DNA from 2 places in the Paraburkholderia largidicola genome. Region 2 is predicted to be linked to the other one. Evidence: predicted binding sites of a transcription regulator. Region 2 holds the regulator's gene; the other holds the start of a gene.

Region 1 (10,100 bases), 1.1 Mb from region 2:
ATACAGCGCGGTGACGGCGAATTGCAGGCGAGAGAGATCGACGACGTCGCTAGCGGGCATGGTTGAGACCTCGAGTCGAAGGCGGCGGTGAGGCGGACGCCGGCACCGACAGCAGCGCCTGGGCGACCTGAGCAGGCGGGAGCGACATGTTTTGCGCCTGCGGATGATTGAAGAACGCGAACTTGAGCGCGAACAGAAGCGCGAATTTGATCGCGAGCACGATCAGGATGTCGCGCGCAAAGGTCGGACCGCGAGCCCACGCGACGATGCGGCTGGCGAGCGTGCGGCGTGTGGCATTCCTGTGATTGAGCGTGATGGCCATGTTCGATCCGCAACGACATCGCGCCGGGTGACCCGGCCAGACCCAGTGCGCATTACCTCGCGGCACTGGCGCGTGCATAACCATTGTAGGAACGGCCTGTCGGACGGGCCCGCGTCATCGTGTCGCGCGGCGCGTCCGGCTTTATCACTAATAAGTCACGCTCTGCGCGAGGTCAAGGCAATGTCTCGACAATGACGCGTATCTGCGCAATATTTGACGACGCGCAATAAAAAACCCTGCCTTCTTGCGAAGGGCAGGGTTCTGTCAGAAACGCGTGTGGCCAGTGACTGGCGCGCGCCCGCTGCTTCTCTGAGGTTACGCGTACTCGGCCAGCGCGGTGCGCATCTTCTTCATCGCACTGGTTTCGATCTGGCGAATCCGCTCGGCCGATACACCGAACTCGTCGGCCAGTTCGTGCAGCGTCGAACCGCCCGAGCCGTCGTCTTCCACCTGCAGCCAGCGTGCTTCGATGATGCGTCGGCTGCGCGGATCGAGCGACTCCAGCGCGCTCGCGATGCCGTCGCTCTGCAGACGGTCACGTTGACGCGCGGCCAGCACGGCCGTCGGCTCGCTGTGCGAGTCGGCGAGATAGGCGATCGGCGCGAACGCTTCTTCGCCGTCTTCGACCTGGCCTTCGAGCGCGATATCGCCGCCCGACAGCCGCGTTTCCATCTCGGCCACTTCCTCGCGCTTCACGTTCAGTTCTTTCGCCAGGCCCTCGATCTCGTCCGGCGTGAACGACTGCAACCCTTGCTTGTGACTGCGCAGGTTGAAGAACAGCTTGCGTTGCGCCTTGGTCGTCGCCACTTTCACCATGCGCCAGTTGCGCAGGATGTACTCGTGGATTTCGGCCTTGATCCAGTGCATTGCATAAGACACGAGGCGCACGTTCTGCGTCGGGTCGAAGCGCTTTACGGCCTTCATCAGGCCGATGTTGCCTTCCTGGATCAGGTCGGCGTGCGGCAGGCCATAGCCGAGGTAATTACGCGCGATCGACACGACCAGTCGCAAGTGCGACAGGACCAGCTTGCGCGCCGAGTCGAGATTGTTCTGCTCGCGGTACTCGGTGGCGTACTGGCGCTCTTCTGCCGGCGTCAGCATCGGAATCCGGTTTACGGCCTGGATGTAGGCGTCGATGTTGCCCAGCTGGCCGGGCAGAAGAGAAGCGTGCGAGAGCGCCAGTGCACCTGCCGGAGCGGCCTTAGCCGACGACGGGCTCAGAGTACTCGGAAGGGTCAGTGTGTTGCTCACGTAGCAAACTCCTTTATTCAGACAAATGTCCGCCAAAGCGGACCACGATGGATGTTAGCACTCTCATTTCCCGAGTGCTAATACTTAGAAGCCATAGGGGCATGCAAGTTCCCTCTTTCCTATCGAAAATGCACGTTCAATAGCATCGTACCTCATCTGCGGGTTTGGTACCGAACGCTTAGCATTCCTCGGCGGCAGCAAGATTCTGCAATCGTGGGTAAGATTTTTTCGGAAACAGAAGCAGTGATTTGCGAGTTTTCAGTTGTTATTAAAGGGTCCGATAGTTGCTTCTGTCTCTAGAATGTCGCGGCAACGATGTCCCTTGCTAAACCCCGCATCCGGTGGACGCACGATGGAAAAAAAGAACAACGCTTCGTTTAATCTGGCACTCAAATGTGCTGTCGCTGCAGCGCTTCTCTGCGCGTCGGGCTTGGCCTCGGCGGACCAGTTCGGCGTTCAGATTGCGGGCGGTCTCGCCGATCACCACGTACGCAAACTCGACCTAGGCTTCGTCTGGGACCCCAATCTGACCTGGTGGGAAATCGGCGGCTGGCATTTCGCGCTGGTCGGCGAGGCGCATGCCGCGTGGTGGCACACGGACGAAGGCAACGTTCACGACAATATCGGCGAATTCGGCGTCACGCCGGTCGTGCGGTTCATCAAAAGCTCGGGGGCGATCCGCCCGTTCATCGAGGCGGGTGTCGGAGTGCGGATTTTGACCCATCCGCGCATCTCGTCGGACTACACGCTCAGTACCGCCTTCCAGTTCGCCGATATGGTGGGCGTCGGCGCGCAATTCGGCTCGCATCAGCAGTACCAGTTTGGCTACCGCTTTCAGCACGTCTCCAATGCAAGTATCAAAGAGCCGAATCCTGGTATAAATTTCCAGCAGATTTACGTGCAGTACAACTTCTGACGACCGCTGCCGGTATCGGCGCCGTCGTCGATAGGGGCGAACGCGATGCCGGCAAAAGTGATCGAAGCGATTCGCGGGCTTGAGCGCGATCGCTTTCGGGCGATGGTGGAAGGAAACGGACAGCGGCTCGACGCGCTGCTGTCGGACAACGTCATTTACGTCCACACGAACGGCAAGCGCGAGTCGAAGCAGCAGTTCATCGACGCCATCACGGCCGGGCGCCGCCGCTATCGCCAGATCGAGGTGCAGTCGCAGGACGTGCTGCCTGTCGGACGCGAGACCTGCGTCGTCACCGGGCGCGCGCTGATCGAGATGGAAGCGAATAGCGGCGCGCTGCTCTTTCCGATCGCTTACATGGCGATTCAGGCCCAGGAAGACGGCAAATGGCAGCTGATCGCGTGGCAGGCGACGCGTTGCGCAATCGAGTGACGCGGATCGCGCCTTCACTCTTCGTCTGACGGTAGCCGCCTCGTGAGCGGTCCGTGCGCGCGGGCGATGGTTGAATCGCCCGCGTTTGCGCTTCTGCGGTCTTCCTGTTCGCTTCGTCCTGCCCCGTTTGCCGTTACGTGACGTCTTGCCGTTACGCCGCGACGCGGCGGTCGACAGCCGCCCAACCGGCGCGATTGACGCCGCTGACGACGGCATCGACGACGGCCGTCATCTCGTCTTCCGCTACGCCTATGCCGTGACGCATCGGCTGCTCGCCGACGCGGCTGGCGACGAATACCACTGTGCGGCCGTCGGTGGTGCGCGCGGTCTCGAACGACGTGATTTCGATGGTTTGCTTCGAAGCCCCGGCCATTTCCTGCGCAACCGCCTTCGCATACGCTTCGTGGCCATCGACGCTCGCTGCCGCCGTCGCGGGAACGGCGATCTCGCGCTTGTTCCAGCGCACCGTCGATCCGTTCACGCGCTGCGCCGGGCCGTCCGCCTCGAAGTATTCGCGGGCAAAGAGCGCGCAGATTGCGTCGCCCGTCACTTCCTCGCCCGACTGATCCGCCACCGATTGCACTGCGTGGCTGAATTCGATCTGCACCCGCCGTGGCAGCGCGAAGCCCATGCCGCGCTCGACCAGATACGTCGCGCCGCCCTTGCCGGACTGGCTGTTCACGCGAATCACGGCGTCGTAGCTGCGGCCGACGTCGGCGGGATCGATGGGCAGATACGGCACTTCCCAGACGGCGTCCGGCTTTTGCTGCGCGAAGCCCTTGCGGATCGCGTCCTGATGCGAGCCGGAGAACGCCGTGTAGACGAGATCGCCTGCATACGGATGACGCGGGTGCACAGGAATCTGGTTGCAGCGCTCGACCACGCGACGCACGGCGTCGATGTCCGAGAAATCGAGGCCGGGGTCGATACCCTGCGTGTAGAGGTTCATCGCGAGGGTCACGATATCGACGTTGCCCGTGCGCTCGCCATTGCCGAACAAACATCCTTCGATACGGTCCGCGCCCGCCATCAGCGCGAGTTCCGCGGCGGCGACGGCCGTGCCGCGATCGTTATGCGGATGCACGGACAACACGATGCTGTCGCGATAGCCGAGATTGCGGTCCATCCACTCGATCTGGTCGGCGTACACGTTCGGCGTCGCGGCTTCGACCGTAGCGGGCAGGTTCACGATCATCTTGTGATCGCGCGTCGGACGCCACGTCTGCGCGACGGCGTCGCAGACTTCGCGCGCGAACGGCAACTCGGTCATGCTGAAGGTTTCGGGCGAATACTGGTAAGTCCAGTGCGTCTGCGGACGGGCGTCGGCATGCTCGCGAATGATGCGGGTGCCTTCCACTGCGAGCGCCTTCACCTGTTCCTGCGACAGCCCGAACACGATCTTGCGGAACGACGGCGCGATCGCGTTGTAGAGATGGACGATCGCGCGCGGCACACCTTCGAGCGCCTCGAACGTGCGCGCAATCAGGTCGGCGCGCGACTGCACGAGCACTTCGATGGTCACGTCGTCGGGAATGCGTTTTTCGTCGATCAGCTTGCGGACGAAATCGAAGTCGGTTTGCGACGCCGACGGAAAACCGACTTCGATCTCCTTGAAACCGATCGCCACAAGCATCTCGAAGAACTCGGTCTTCTGAGCGATGCTCATCGGCTCGATCAGCGACTGGTTGCCGTCGCGCAAATCAGTGCTCATCCAGATCGGCGCGCGCTCGATCGTGCGGGTGGGCCACTTGCGGCCGGTCAAACGGACGGTGGGGAAAGGGCGGTACTTCTCGGCAGGGTTGCGCAACATGTTGAGGCCTCGTTCGATTCGTCTAGTCGTGTGCTGGGTGAGGTGGCGTCGAGCGGCTGGCGGGCTGCCACAGATGCACGTCCCGCGAGCCGGGCGCTAGCGGGAGCAACGAACGGGCGCGAACAAACAGCGTCATCGGAACGATGACGAAAGCAATGAACGGAACGGAAGCCCATGCAACGTGCATTTGACCCTCGCGATTCGTCCGATGGATAACGGACGAACACAGGCGACTACAGGTTTTGAAGGAACTACGGACTGGGGTGAAACAGGAACTGCTCTGGAGGACCGCCGCGAGTCGCTGTGGCGACTGCGTACGGCGCTACGTCTTGCTTAGGCTAGACGTAGCGATAGGGGCCGCGCTAGGCGGCCGAGGGTAATTCGGAGGGTGTTCGGAATGGAACGCATCTTTACAAGATAAGCGAGGCGGCAGTGGCCTGTCAACCCGCTATTTGCTGCGATGCGTTCGCGAGAGCGTTCGCCGAGGCAAGCCGGACGGCTGTCGGCCCTTGTCAGGCGGCCTTCTGCGCGATCTCGACGATCAGCTCGACCTGGCGCGTGATCGCGGCCGGCACGGGCGCTTCGCCGTTCAGCACGGCGGCGATCCACGCCGCCGTGGTCGGCGCGTCGCGGCCTTCGGGCAAGTCGACCTCGGGCGCATCCGGCGACGAGCGCTCGGCCGAGATGCGTGTCTCGCAGATGCCGTCATGCAGCCAGTCGATCTGAACCTGGCGGCGCGTGTCGGCGACGGCCTCGCCTTCGGTGCCGCGCGCGAGCAGCGCGCCGCCGACCGCCATGGCGGGATGCGAGACGAACAGCTGAGTCAGGCTTTCGCGATAAGGCGGATGCGTGTAGTTCACGAGCCGCAACCCCGCCGGCGCGAAAGGCTGCAGAATCTTCACGAGCGTGTGCGTCGAATTGCGCACACCCATTCTTCGACGCAGCGATAGCAGCCGCGCCAGCTTCGGCGCGAGTGTTCCGATGGGCGCGAACGCGAGCCGCTGATTGGCGAGGCTCGTTTCGATATCCGCGTGCGTCTGCGCGGGCGCGAGGTTCAGATGCGCAAAGATTTCGGCGCTCGTCACGCGGCCCGGATCTTCCGTCACCCCGTGCACCAGCACCGGCACGCCTTCGCGCGCGAGCAGCAGCGCCAGCAGCGGCACGAGGTTGGGCTGCTTGCGCGCGCCGTTGTAGCTCGGGATCGACACGGCTTGATACGCATCGTGCTTCACCGCGACGGGCTCGAACGAAGCGTGGGCGGCTGCGAGCATCGCGGCCAGCTCGTCGGCGGATTCGCCTTTCACGCGGTACGCCAGCAGGATCGCACCGAGTTCCAGGTCGGAAACGCGGCCGTCGAGCATCGCGCTGTAGAGCGCGTGCGTGTCCTCCGGCGTGAGCGCGCGCGCGCCGTTGGGACCGCGGCCGATTTCCTTGATGAATCGGGCGCAGGGAAAGGGAGTGGTGTCGGTGAGATCGGTCATTGGGGAAATCGGTGTTCTGGGGACGGCGGCCGCCGCTGCGACGTGCCTGATTCCTTTCGAGTATCGCACGCCGGGTGCGCGTGCAAAACGCGAGTGAATTGACGGCCTGTCGCGAACCTTACGGGACGGCTTCAGCGCGCGCCACCTGGCCGTTCGGCCAGGCTACGCGGGAAACGGCGCCGCGTTACACTCAATGCTTCGCCGCATCAGAGCGGTCCAACAAAAGACGGAGAACGGAATGGGTTACGTGTTTGCGCCAGCGCCGGTGACGGCAGTGCCAGTCGTCGGAACGGACGATAAATTCGCGGTGCGCCGCATTTACTGCGTCGGCCGCAATTACGAGGCGCACGCGCGCGAAATGGGCCATGATCCCGACCGCGAACCGCCGTTCTTCTTTGCTAAACCAGCCGACGCCGTGCTGTATGTCGCGCCGGGCGCAACGGGAGAATTTCCGTATCCGGCGCAGTCGAAGAACGTGCACTTCGAGATGGAACTGGTCGCGGCAATCGGCAAGGCTGGCAAGAACATCTCCGCCGACAATGCGCTCGACCACGTCTACGGCTACGCGCTTGGTCTCGACATGACCCGCCGCGACCTGCAGGCGGAAGCGAAAAAGCTGGGCCGTCCTTGGGACACCGCAAAGGGCTTCGATCATTCGGCGCCGCTCGGCCCGATTCATCCTGTTTCGAAAGTCGGTCACGTCGGCAAGGGCGCGATCTGGCTCACCGTCAACGGTGAGGAAAAGCAGCGTTCGGACGTGTCGCAACTGATCTGGTCCGTCGCCGAGACGATCGCGTATCTGTCGACGCTGTTCGAACTGCAACCGGGCGACCTGATTTTCACGGGCACGCCGGAAGGTGTCGGCGCAATCGTGCAGGGCGATCTGATGAAGGGCGGCGTGGACGGGCTGGGTGAGTTCAGCGTGCGCGTCGTCTGACGTCGCTGGCGACATTCAGGGGGAGCAAAACACAATGAAGCTGTACAGCTACTTTCGCAGTTCGGCGTCGTATCGCGTGCGCATCGCGCTGAACCTGAAGAACCTGTCGTACGAGTACATGCCCGTGCACCTGCTGCGCGACGGCGGTGAGCAGTTCAAGCCCGAATATCGCGAGCTCAATCACGATGCCGTCGTTCCCACGCTGGTGGACGGCGACCATGTGATCACGCAGTCGCTCGCGATCGTCGAGTATCTCGACGAGACGCATCCCGAGCCGCCGCTGCTGCCGTCGAAGCCGATCGATCGCGCGTATGTCCGCTCGATCGTTCAGCAGCTCGCGTGCGAGATTCATCCGTTGAACAATCTGCGCGTGCTGAAGTATCTGAAGCGCACAGTGGGTGTGAACGACGAGGTGAAGGACGCGTGGTATCGCCACTGGATCAGCTCGGGCTTTGCCGCGCTCGAAGAGTATCTCGTCGCGGACGGCCGCGCGGGCAAGCTGTGCTTCGGCGACACGCCCACCATCGCCGATATCTGCCTCGTGCCGCAGGTCTTCAATGCGAACCGCTTCAACGTCGATATGAGTCCATATCCGACCATTCGCCGCATCTGCGAGCACGCGAATACGCTCGATGCTTTCGCTCGCGCGGAACCGGGCGCGCAGCCCGATGCCGAGTGAAGCGCTGAAGCAATGAAAAAAGGGCGTCATGCGAATGCATGACGCCCTTTTTGTTCCAACCGATGCCAGCTTCAGACGGTCAGGACATCAACCCAGCAACGCATCCGAAAACTCTTCGGCGCTGAACGGCTGGAGATCTTCGACCTTTTCACCGACGCCGATAAAGTACACAGGCACAGGACGTTGTCGCGCGATCGCCGCGAGAATCCCGCCCTTCGCGGTGCCGTCGAGCTTCGTCACGATCAGGCCAGTCAGGCCGAGCGCATCGTCAAAAGCCTTCACTTGCGCGAGCGCGTTCTGACCGGTGTTGGCATCGATGACGAGCAGCACTTCATGCGGTGCGCCGTCCATCGCCTTGCCGACCACGCGCTTCACCTTGCGCAGTTCTTCCATCAGATGAAGCTGCGTCGGCAGACGGCCGGCCGTGTCCGCCATCACCACATTGATCTTGCGGGCGCGCGCCGCGCCGACGGCGTCGAAAATCACCGCAGCGGGATCGCCGCTTTCCTGCTGCACGACCGTCACGTTGTTGCGTTGGCCCCAGATCGCAAGCTGTTCGCGCGCGGCGGCGCGGAACGTGTCGCCCGCGGCAAGCAGCACCGACTGGTTGAAGTTCTGCATATGCTTCGCGAGCTTGCCGATGCTCGTCGTTTTGCCCGCGCCGTTGACGCCCGCGATCATCATCACGGTCGGCTGGTAATGGCCGAGCGTCAACGACTTTTCCAGCGGCTTCAGCAGATCGATCAGCAGCGTGCGCAGCGCGGCCTTGACCTGCTGCGGATCGGTGAGTCGCTCGGCGCGCACTTTCTCGCGCAATGCTTCGAGCAGAAACTCGGTCGCGTCGACGCCCGCGTCGGACATCAGCAGCGCCGTTTCCAGTTCTTCGTACAGGTCTTCATCGATCTTCGCGCCGACGAAAATGCCCGTGATGCTCGTACTGGTCTTCGACAGACCGCTTCGCAGGCGCGTGAGCCACGAACGCTTCGCGGCGGCTTCGGGCACCGGCGGCGGGACGATTTCGGCGGCCTCGTCGTCCGTCTCTTCGAAGTCGGCGGCGTCGGGGACGTAATTGGGATCGAATTCAGGCGCATCGGCCGAGTCCGGGACGGATTGCGAACGCGCGACGGGCGCTTCCGGCTCAGCCACGTCCTGCATGTCGACGTCGGCGCCGGAATCGGCCTGCGGCGCGTCAGGCGTGTCGTCGGGCGCCTTGGAACCCTTGAATCGTTTGAAAAAGCTGAACATGGTCTGGACTGGAGTGAGATTGCGCCGGATTCCTGCTTTGGCCCGGCAACGCGTGGCGACGAACGGCGGCGAGCCACGCGACAGTTCGGCGGCGTCCGCATGGCAGCGAAGTATGCGAAGCGCTGGAAGCCGCACATTTTATCAGGCGCGTCAGGCGGCGTCGTGAGCGCCGGCACCTGTGCACCGCCGTAGTGAACTTTGGCGAAGGCGGCTGCGCGCGTGTGGTAACGTTGGCGCTCCGGCCCCCCGATCGGATAGGTATCGACGATCGGCGGGCGCACGCTCAACACACGAATCGCATGTCCCGTCCTTCCCCTTCCCGCGCAAAAACCGGTGCAAAACACGGCGCAAAAAGCGCGCCTTCCGGCCGCGGCCAACCGCACACTATCCGCATTATCGGCGGCGACTGGAAACGCACGCCGCTGCCCGTAATCGATCTCGACGGCTTGCGGCCGACACCCGACCGCGTCCGGGAGACGCTGTTCAACTGGCTCGGCCAGCGGCTCGACGGCCAGCGCTGTCTCGATCTATTCGCCGGCAGCGGCGCGCTAGGCTTCGAGGCCGCGTCGCGCGGCGCGGCGCGCGTGCTGATGGTCGAACGTAACGCACGCGCGGCGGCGCAACTGCATGCAAATCAGGCCAAGCTGGCGGCGTCCGCAATCGAAGTCGCCGAAGCCGATGGGTTGCGCCTCGCCGCGAGCCTCGCGCCCGGCTCGTTCGACGTCGTGTTCCTCGACCCGCCGTTCGGCGAGGATCTGCTCGATCGCGCGCTCGAACTCGCTGCGCCGCTGATCAGCGCGGATGGCTTCCTGTATGTCGAATCCGGTGAATCGCTCGATACCGCCGGACACCCGGCGCTCGAAGGCTGGTCCGTGGTACGGCAGGGCAAGGCAGGTGCTGTCCACTATCATTTGCTGCAGCGCGAAAATGAGGAATAATGCGCGTTCCATAACAAGCGCCGGACGGCTTGCCGTTACGCGCGCGGTGTCGTCGTCAGACGAGTCCTGCGGGGCGTGTTCCGGCACGCCTT
Region 2 (10,100 bases):
GCGGCGCCTATCTGGCGCTGCTGACTGAATATCCGCAGGCGCTGCATCGCGTGCTGTCGGTGCTGGGCGCGTCGCGCTGGGCGGCCGGCTACCTGATCCGACATCCACAGCTGCTCGACGAACTGCTCGACGATGAAGCCATGGCGAGCCCGTTTGACTGGCCGGAGTTCAAGCGCACGTTGCGCACGCGCCTCGCAGCCGCCGATGGCGTCGAGCAGCAGATGGATCTGCTGCGTCACGCGCATCAGGCCGAGGTGTTCCGTATTTTGCTGATCGATCTGGCGGGAAAACTGAGCGTCGAGCACGTCAGCGACCGCTTGTCCGAACTCGCGGATGCCGTGCTCGACGTGACCATCGAGGCCGTCTGGAACCAGTTGGCCAAGCGCCATCGCGCGGTGCCGCGCTTTGCGATCATCGCGTACGGCAAGCTGGGCGGAAAGGAGCTTGGCTACGCGTCGGACCTCGACCTGATCTTCCTGTACGACGATTCCGACGACAACGCGTCGGACATCTACGCCACCTTCACGCGCCGCCTGATCACGTGGCTCACGACGGCGACGGGCGCGGGCACGCTGTTCGACGTCGACTTGCGGCTGCGTCCGAACGGCGAATCGGGCCTGCTCGTGACCGATCTCGACGCATTCCGCCGTTATCAACTGCGCGAGGGCGACGCCGCCAACACCGCGTGGGTCTGGGAGCACCAGGCGCTGACGCGCGCCCGTTACTGCGCGGGCGATCCCGCCGTCGGCGCGCAGTTCGAGGCGATCCGCGAACAGGTGCTGACGACGCCGCGCGAAGCCGCGTCGCTCGCCGCCGAGATCGTCGACATGCGCCGGCGCGTCGAGGAAGGCCATCCGAACCGCACCGAGCTGTTCGATCTGAAGCACGACCGTGGCGGCATGGTCGACATCGAGTTCACCGTGCAGTACTGGGTGCTGCTGCACGCGGCGCGCGATCCCGAACTGATCCGCAATACCGGCAACATCGCGCTGCTGCGCGAGGTGTCGCGCTTCGGGCTGATGAGCGGCGAAGAAGCCGATACCGTGGGCGCGGCGTATCGAACGTATCGGAAGCTGCAGCACAAGCTGCGGCTCGACGGCATGGAGAAGGCTCGCGTCGAGCCACACGCCGTCGGGAACGAACGCGAGGCCGTGCTACGGCTTTGGCGGCGGGTGTTCGGATGACTGGATGACGTTGCGAGGCGGCGCGGAGCGTTAAGTTTCGCGCCGCGCCGTGACGGGCGCTTTACGCCGTCGTGAGCATTTCCTTCGCGTGCTTGCGTGTGGTGGCCGTGATTTCCAGACCACCCAGCATGCGCGCGACTTCTTCGATTCGGCTCGTCTTGTCCAGCGACGTCACCGTGCTGACCGTGCCGTTCTTGCCCTTGCTGCTCTTCGCGACCTGAAAGTGGTGATCGCCGCGCGCCGCGACTTGCGGCAGGTGCGTCACGCATAGCACCTGGCGCTGCTCGCCGAGCTGGTGCAACAGACGCCCGACCACTTCCGCGACACCGCCGCCGATGCCCGTGTCCACTTCGTCGAAGATCAGCGTCGGCGTCGGGCTGGCCGCGCTCGCGATCACCGAAAGCGCAAGACTGATACGCGCGAGTTCGCCGCCTGAGGCGACCTTTGCCAGCGGCCGCAACGGCACGCCCGCGTGGCCTGCGACGCGGAATTCGACCTGCTCCATCCCATGCGCGCCGCCGTCGGGCAGCGGTACGAGCGCGACTTCGAAGCTGCCGCCCGCCATCGACAGTTCCTGCATGCCCGTTGTCACCGCGGCGCCCAGCGCCTTCGCGGCTTTCGCACGCGCCTTTGACAGGACTTTTGCGTCGGCGATATACGCGTCTTTCGCCTTTGCCTCGGCGGCGCGCAGCGCGTCAAGGTCGGCGGCGGCGTCGAGCTTTGCGAGCTGCTCGCGGCGCTCTTCATGTTCCTGCGGCAGGTTTTCCGGTTGCAGCCGGAATTTGCGTGCCGCCGAATGCAGCGCGTCGAGGCGCTTTTCGACCTGGGCGAGCCGGTCGGGATCGAGCTCCAGCCGCTGCGCATAGTGGCTCAACGAATACGCGGCTTCCTGCAACTGGATTTCAGCGGGTTCGAGCGCAGCGAGGGCGTCGTTCAGCGCCGGATCGATCTCCGCGAGATCGCGCACCTTCGAGATGACGGACGACAGATGACCGAGCATCGCTTCGTCCGATTCGGACAGCGCCGACAGCGCGCCTTGCACGCCATCGATCAGATTCGCCGAATGCGACAGCCTCCGGTGCTCGACGTTGACCTCTTCCCACTCGCCGGGCTGCGGCGAGAGCTTGTCGAGTTCCGCGAGTTGCCACGCAAGACGTTCGCGTTCGAGTTGCAGTTCGCGGTCCTTGCTCTGCGCGGTCTCGACGGCCTGCGCCGCGTCGCGCCAGGTGCGCCACGCGCGGGTCACAGTGGCCTTCGTGTCGAGCAGTCCGGCGTGCGTGTCGAACAGTTCGCGCTGCGCATCGGGCCGCATCAACAGTTGATGTGCGTGCTGGCCGTGAATATCGACGAGCATTTCGCCGACTTCGCGCAGTTGTGTGAGAGTTGCCGCCGTACCGTTGATGAACGCGCGCGAGCGGCCGTTGCCATCCACCACGCGACGCAGCATCACGGTGTTGCCGTGCTCCGTCTCGTCGGCGGCGAGCGCCTGTTCGTCGAGCCATGCGTCGACGAGCGGATGCGTGTCGAACTCGGCGGTGATATCCGCGCGCGCCTCGCCGTTGCGCACGACGCTCGCGTCGGCGCGGGCGCCGAGCGCCAGCGCCAGCGCGTCGATGAGAATGGATTTGCCGGCACCCGTTTCGCCGGAAAAGACTGTGAAGCCGCTGTCGAATTCAAGGTCGAGCGCGGCGACGATGACGAAGTCGCGTATCGAGAGGTGGCGGAGCATGGCTCGTCTGTGTGGCGTGGCTGGCGTGAGTTGGTGTGGTGTGTTGTCGTTACGCTCGGGCTTGTCAGCAGGCGGCGCCGGGGAGAATTCAGTCGCGTGGATCGTCTTCGTGCGACGGATACTCGTTCCAGTGCAGCTTCTTGCGCAGCGTCGCGTAATAGCTGTAGCCGACAGGATGCAGGAAAGGCACCGTGTGGCGCGAGCGGCGCACGTCGATCGTGTCGTTCAGTTCGAGCGCGGTGAACGACTGCATGTCGAAGTTCACGTTGACATCGCGGCCCGAGATGATCTGAATACTGACCTTGGAGTCGTCCGGGATCACGATAGGCCGGTTCGACAGCGCGTGCGGCGCGATCGGCACGAGCACGAGGCCTTGCAGCTGCGGATGCAGAATCGGCCCTTGCGACGACAGCGCATAAGCCGTCGAACCCGTCGGCGTCGCGACGATCAGCCCGTCCGAGCGCTGGTTGTACATGAAGCGGCCATCTACCGACACGCGCAGTTCCGCCATGCCCGAAAAGCCCGAACGGTTCACCACGACGTCGTTGAAGGCGAGCGCATGGTAGATGGGCTGGCCGTCGCGCATGATCCGCGATTCGAGCAGTGTGCGCTCTTCGCGCTCGAAGGTGCCCGACAACATCTGCGGAATGATCTCGCGCATGTCGGTGATCGGGATGTCGGTGATGAAGCCCAGCCGCCCGTGGTTGATGCCGATCAGCGGCGTCCTGTACGGCGCCAGTTGGCGGCCGATGCCCAGCATCGTTCCGTCGCCGCCGAGCACGATGGCTACGTCCGCGCGCGCGCCGATCTCCGCCGGGCGCAGCGCGGGCCATTGCGACGCGCCGATTTCCTGCGCGGTTTCCGCCTCGAACACGACGTCGAAGCCGAGCTTCCCGATGCACGCGGCGAGCGCGGTCAGCGGTTCCCCGATGCCCGGCGTATTGCTGCGCCCGACGAGCGCAACGGTCTTGAACTGGCTGTTAGCTTGCATGCCGGCATTACACCATAGGTGCGACCTGAAAAGAACCGTCGAAGGCGGCGCCACGCCCGTCGGGGCTGACGCGCGACGGCCGCGCGATGCCAGCCAGCCTTCGCCCGATTATCGTTAGAATGGTGAAGTCCTCATGACAGACGTGACGACTGTCTGGATCCATGCGAAGCGGCTTGTGCGCGGGCGGGGTGCCGCGCAGGGCGCGCACGGCTGTCAAGCCGCCGCGCCGCGTGCCGCCGCGCGCTCGCCGCCATGCGGTGGTTACGCTAAAATTTTTCGCCATGCTAGATCCTCGCGCACAAACCCTCCTGAAAACGCTGATCGAGCGATATATCGCCGAAGGTCAGCCGGTCGGCTCGCGCACGCTCTCGCGGTACTCCGGGCTCGAACTCAGCCCGGCGACGATCCGCAACGTGATGTCCGATCTGGAGGAGCTGGGGCTCGTCATCAGTCCGCATACGTCGGCGGGACGCATTCCCACGCCGCGAGGCTACCGGCTTTTCGTCGACACCATGCTCACCGTCGAGTCGGCCGCCGACGAAGACGCCGTGATGCGCGCGGTGAAGACCACGCTGCAACCGGGCGAGCCGCAGAAGGTGGTCGCAGCGGCCGCCAGCGTGCTGTCCAATCTGTCGCAGTTCGCGGGTGTGATCCTCACGCCGCGCCGGAGCCATGTGTTCAAGCAGATCGAATTTCTGCGTCTGTCCGACAAGCGCATTCTGCTGATCATCGTGACGCCGGAAGGCGACGTGCAGAACCGCATCATGGCGACGCAGCGCGATTTCTCGCCGTCGCAGCTCACGGAAGCCTCCAATTACATCAACGCGCACTTCGCGGGCCTGTCGTTCGACGAGGTGCGCCTGCGTCTGCGCGAAGAAATCGACGAACTGCGCGGCGACATGACCACGCTGATGCACGCGGCCGTTACCGCAAGCACGGACGTCACGGATACGGGCGAAACCGTGCTGATTTCCGGCGAGCGCAATCTGCTCGAAGTGGCCGACCTTTCGTCGGACATGGCGCGGCTGCGCAAGCTGTTCGATGTATTCGATCAAAAGACGAGTCTCCTTCAGTTGCTCGACGTCTCGAGCCACGCGCAAGGCGTGCAGATTTTCATTGGCGGCGAGTCGAACCTCGTCCCCATCGAGGAAATGAGCGTGGTGACCGCGCCGTACGAAGTGAACGGCAAGATCGTCGGCACGCTCGGCGTGATCGGCCCGACGCGCATGGCCTACAACCGCGTGATTCCCATCGTCGACATCACTGCGCGCCTGCTTTCGATGACGCTCAGCCAGGGGTAACGTCGAGCCCGGCATGGTGTACATCATGCGCGGCGTTTTTCGCCGTGCCAATTGGCCGAACGGCCAGGTATCGGCGGCAGACCGCGCCGCTATAATGGGCTTCCTGATTCATTACGTGCCGCGCGCTTGCACGGCTCTTTCCCTTTGCCTATGCGCTTCGACCTCGAGCGGCCCTCGCAGAATGCTGCGGCACATCGTGTCGCCGTGTTGCTGATCAATCTCGGTACGCCCGATGCGCCGACGCCTCGCGCCGTGCGGCGCTATCTCGCGCAGTTTCTGTCCGATCCGCGCGTGGTCGAGATTCCGTCGTTCGTGTGGCAAATCATCCTGCGTCTGTTGATCCTGCCGTTTCGCGGCGTGGCCTCGGCGAAGAAATACGCGGCCGTCTGGATGCCTGAAGGCTCGCCGCTGCGCGTGCATACGGAAAAGCAGGTGGAAGGGCTGCGGCATCTGCTGCACCTGAACGACTACACGGTGATCGTCGACTACGCGATGCGTTACGGCACGCCCGGCATTCCCGCCATGCTCAACCAGCTGAAGCTGGCGGGCGCCGAGCGCATCCTGTTGATGCCGATGTACCCGCAGTATTCGTCGTCGACCACGGCCACGGCATTCGACGACGCATTCGCCGCGCTCAGGCGGATGCGCAACCAGCCGGAGATCCGCACCGTGCGCCAGTACGCGGATCATCCCGCTTATATATCGGCGCTCGCGGCGCAGGTGAACCATTACTGGCATGCGCATGGACGGCCGGACTTTGCGGCGGGCGACAAGCTGGTGCTGAGCTTTCACGGCGTGCCCAAGCGCACGCTCGATCTGGGCGACCCGTATCACGAGCAATGCCAGCAGACGGCGTCGCTGCTGATGCATGCGCTTGGGCTCACGACGGTGGAATGTCGCGTGACGTTTCAGTCGCGCTTCGGCAAGGCCGAATGGCTGCAGCCTTATACGGCGCCGACGCTCAAGGAACTGGGCGCGGCGGGCGTGCATCGCGCGGACGTGTTCTGTCCGGGCTTTACGGCAGATTGCCTGGAGACGATCGAGGAAATCGGCATGGAAGTGCGCGACGAATTCGTGCACGCGGGCGGGAAAGTTTTTCACGCCATTCCCTGCCTGAACGCGTCGCCCGCGTGGATCGCGGCGCTCGGCGAGATCGTCGCGCAGCATCTGCAAGGCTGGCCGGTGCAGGTGAGCGCGCCGCAAAGCGCGTCCGTCGCCTGAGTTTTTCGTGTCCGGCATGCAATCTGCATTCGTAGATCGGCTTATGGCGTCTGGAAACGCCTGAAGAAGGACTGATGAACTACAAGATTTCTACCGAACCGGGCGCTCGCTTGCGCATCGACAAATGGCTGTGGGCGGCGCGCTTCTTCAAGACGCGCTCGCTGGCAACCGATGCCGTCGAGAAGGGCCGGGTGCGGATCGGCGGCGCGACGGTGAAGCCGGCCAAGGATGTGCGGGTCGGCGATCTGGTCGAGATCGAGATCGAACGGATTGTCTGGCAGATTCAGGTGCTCGGCGTCTGCGACGTGCGCGGGCCAGCGAGCGTCGCGCAGACGCTTTATGCGGAAACCGAAGAGGGCAGGCAGAAGCGCCAGCAGGAGAACGAGCGGCGCAAGACCTATCGCGAGCCGGCCGCCGAATTGCATGGGCGGCCGACCAAGCGCGACCGGCGTGTCATCGACAAATTTTCGCGTGAGGGTTGAACAACTGTTCCATCGTCGCATGAACGCCACCATATTCCGTGGTGTGTTCATTGACGACGCCGGACATGCAGATGGTCGTGGTGCCTGCGATGAGTACCAATGCGACCACCGATATAGCGAAGGTCAGTTTCACGGTACTCCCCCATGGAGATTGCAAGCGGAAACGGGCGATTCAGCTGGTAGTAAGCCGTACGTCAGATTAGGGTTAACGTGCCTTTTCGGACGCTTTAGTTGAGTTTAGGACACTCGCGCAGCGCGCTCAATCTCAATATGATGTCGCGCTCGAATTGCTTGTTACGCCGCATTTCCGGGCCCCTGCAAGGTGCAAAAAGCATCGGCGGGAGCCTTGAAATACGGCGTGCGCACCCTTACTTGCACCGTTGATGCGCGGCCGGCATGTTGTATCGGCACCACGCCCATCGGGCGAGTCCCGTTAAACTGCCGCCGTTTCTTGGCCATATCTAATTTGAATTTCAGCGACATGGAAAACACGCAAGAGAATCCGACGAGCCAGAATCCCACGCCCGCCGACGAAGCCGCGCGCCAGGCCGCAGAGGCCGCATCGGGCGAGCCGCAGGCTCAGGCGCAACAGCCGGAAACGGCTACCGGCGAACCGCAAGCCGAAACGTCCGGCGCAGAAGCCGCGCTGGCCGAAACGCAGGCTAAGCTGGCCGAAATGCAGGAAAACTTCCTGCGCGCCAAAGCGGAGACGGAGAACGTGCGCCGCCGCGGGCAGGAAGACGTCGCGAAGGCGCACAAGTTCGCCATCGAAAGCTTTGCCGAACATCTGCTGCCCGTCGTCGACAGCCTGGAAGCTGCCGTCACGCACTCCTCCGACGATCTCGTGAAGGTGCGTGAAGGCGTCGAGCTGACGCTGCGCCAGCTGACGGGCGCGCTGGAGAAGGGCAAGGTTGTTGCTCTGAATCCCGTTGGCGAGAAGTTCGACCCGCATCGCCACCAGGCCATTTCGATGGTCCCGGCCGATCAGGAGCCGAACACCGTGGTCGCCGTGCTGCAAAAGGGTTATGTGATCGCCGACCGCGTGCTGCGTCCGGCGCTGGTCACGGTCGCGGCGCCGAAATAAGCGACGTTCGCACTGTCATGGCCGGTATTCCCGTCGACAGCACCGCGTTCGCGGCTTTCGACATGGAGGAACTCACTGCCAATACCTTCGACGCCGGCATCCAGTCGGCGGGCGACGATCTGGCCGTGGTGTTCTTCTGGGGGCTGGACTGCTTCAACTGCGAAATCGCGAAGAAGGCGATGCTTGCGCAGCCGGACGCGATCCGCGCGCTCGGGCTGCGCTGGTTTCACAGCAACGTGTACGAGCATCGCGAACTGGGCCGGCGCTTCCTGCTGCATGGCGTGCCGACATGGTTCTTCTTTCACCGCGGTAAGCGTCTCGGGCGAGCGACGGGTTGGCATGGACTGGCGCAATTCGAAGCGGCCGTCGCCGGCGCGCGTGAGAAAATCCGCGCGGCCGGATTTGGGGCGGCGGGTGTGGCCGGCCCGGGGTAAGGGCGGCTGTCGCTTGGTCGGCAGATTCAACCGGCCACCAGACCGATTGAAAAAATTTAATGACCGCATCGCATTAAGGGTCTTGAAAACGAGGCGGCTGCACTTATGTTGAGTGCAGGATGAAATTCAGGGGCGGGACGCCCGGTGGCCGGAAGGGTCAGCCAGCGATGCCCGCAGCGATCAAAGTCAGGAGATTAGTAAAAATGGGCAAAATCATCGGCATCGACCTCGGCACCACCAATTCGTGCGTGGCGCTGATGGAAGGCAATCAGGTCAAGGTGATCGAGAACTCGGAAGGTGCGCGCACCACGCCGTCGATCATCGCTTACATGGACGACAACGAAGTCCTCGTCGGCGCGCCCGCCAAGCGTCAATCGGTTACCAACCCGAAGAACACGCTGTACGCGGTCAAGCGCCTGATCGGCCGCCGCTTCGAAGAAAAAGAAGTGCAGAAGGACATCGGCCTGATGCCCTACAAGATCGTCAAGCACGACAACGGCGACGCCTGGGTCGAAGCGCACGGGCAAAAGCTCGCGCCGTCTCAGATTTCCGCTGAAGTGCTGCGCAAGATGAAGAAGACGGCCGAAGACTATCTCGGCGAGACGGTCACGGAAGCCGTCATCACGGTTCCGGCGTACTTCAACGACAGCCAGCGTCAGGCCACCAAAGACGCGGGCCGCATCGCCGGTCTGGACGTGAAGCGGATCATCAACGAACCGACGGCGGCTGCGCTGGCGTTCGGTCTGGACAAGGCTGAAAAGGGCGACCGCAAGATCGCGGTGTTCGACCTGGGCGGCGGCACGTTCGACATCTCGATCATCGAAATCGCAGACGTCGACGGTGAAATGCAGTTCGAAGTGCTGTCGACGAACGGCGATACGTTCCTCGGCGGTGAAGACTTCGACCAGCGCATCATCGACTACATCATCGGCGAGTTCAAGAAAGAGCAAGGCGTCGATCTGTCGAAGGACGTGCTCGCGCTGCAACGCCTGAAGGAAGCGGCTGAAAAGGCGAAGATCGAACTGTCGTCGGGGCAGCAGACGGAAATCAACCTGCCGTACATCACGGCGGACGCATCGGGTCCGAAGCACTTGAACCTGAAGATCACGCGCGCCAAGCTGGAAGCGCTGGTCGAAGACCTGATCGAGCGCACCATCGAGCCGTGCCGCGTCGCGATCAAGGATGCAGGCGTGAAGGTCGGCGAAATCGACGACGTGATTCTCGTCGGTGGCCAGACGCGTATGCCGAAGGTGCAGGAGAAGGTGAAGGAGTTCTTCGGCAAGGAACCGCGCCGCGACGTGAACCCGGACGAAGCCGTTGCTGTCGGCGCGGCCATTCAAGGCCAGGTGCTGTCGGGCGACCGTAAGGACGTGCTGCTGCTGGACGTGACGCCGCTGTCGCTGGGCATCGAAACGCTCGGCGGCGTGATGACGAAGATGATCAACAAGAACACCACGATCCCGACAAAGCACGCTCAGGTGTATTCGACGGCGGACGACAATCAGGGCGCCGTGACGATCAAGGTGTTCCAGGGCGAGCGCGAAATGGCGGCGGGCAACAAGCTGCTGGGCGAGTTCAACCTGGAAGGCATCCCGCCCGCACCGCGTGGCGTGCCGCAGATCGAAGTGAGCTTCGACATCGACGCGAACGGCATTCTGCACGTCGGCGCGAAGG

The links. Region 2 encodes HrcA, which represses chaperone genes, less so after heat shock. Its sites were predicted from a motif close to TTAGCACTCNNNNNNNNNGAGTGCTAA; they were not measured.
Region 1: rpoH (RNA polymerase sigma factor RpoH) is a predicted target of HrcA. The motif match lies at 1,628-1,654, and genes of this name have one in related genera.

What each region holds. Positions count from the first base shown of each region.
Region 1 covers NZ_AP023174.1:378,971-389,070, forward strand. Annotated here, with positions in the region: gene PPGU16_RS01665 (cytochrome ubiquinol oxidase subunit I) at 1-60, opposite strand, end outside; gene cydP (cytochrome oxidase putative small subunit CydP) at 50-322, opposite strand; gene rpoH (RNA polymerase sigma factor RpoH) at 638-1,573, opposite strand; gene PPGU16_RS01680 (acyloxyacyl hydrolase) at 1,926-2,489, shown strand; gene PPGU16_RS01685 (nuclear transport factor 2 family protein) at 2,535-2,918, shown strand; gene leuA (2-isopropylmalate synthase) at 3,070-4,728, opposite strand; gene ybiB (DNA-binding protein YbiB) at 5,241-6,209, opposite strand; gene PPGU16_RS01700 (fumarylacetoacetate hydrolase family protein) at 6,448-7,146, shown strand; gene maiA (maleylacetoacetate isomerase) at 7,181-7,825, shown strand; gene ftsY (signal recognition particle-docking protein FtsY) at 7,913-9,070, opposite strand; gene rsmD (16S rRNA (guanine(966)-N(2))-methyltransferase RsmD) at 9,370-10,008, shown strand.
Region 2 covers NZ_AP023174.1:3,026,636-3,036,735, reverse strand. Annotated here, with positions in the region: gene glnE (bifunctional [glutamate--ammonia ligase]-adenylyl-L-tyrosine phosphorylase/[glutamate--ammonia-ligase] adenylyltransferase) at 1-1,184, shown strand, start outside; gene recN (DNA repair protein RecN) at 1,246-2,913, opposite strand; gene PPGU16_RS13440 (NAD kinase) at 3,002-3,904, opposite strand; gene PPGU16_RS13435 (hypothetical protein) at 3,912-4,187, opposite strand; gene hrcA (heat-inducible transcriptional repressor HrcA) at 4,186-5,205, shown strand; gene hemH (ferrochelatase) at 5,356-6,426, shown strand; gene PPGU16_RS13420 (RNA-binding S4 domain-containing protein) at 6,501-6,908, shown strand; gene grpE (nucleotide exchange factor GrpE) at 7,390-7,992, shown strand; gene PPGU16_RS13410 (thioredoxin family protein) at 8,010-8,426, shown strand; gene dnaK (molecular chaperone DnaK) at 8,630-10,100, shown strand, end outside.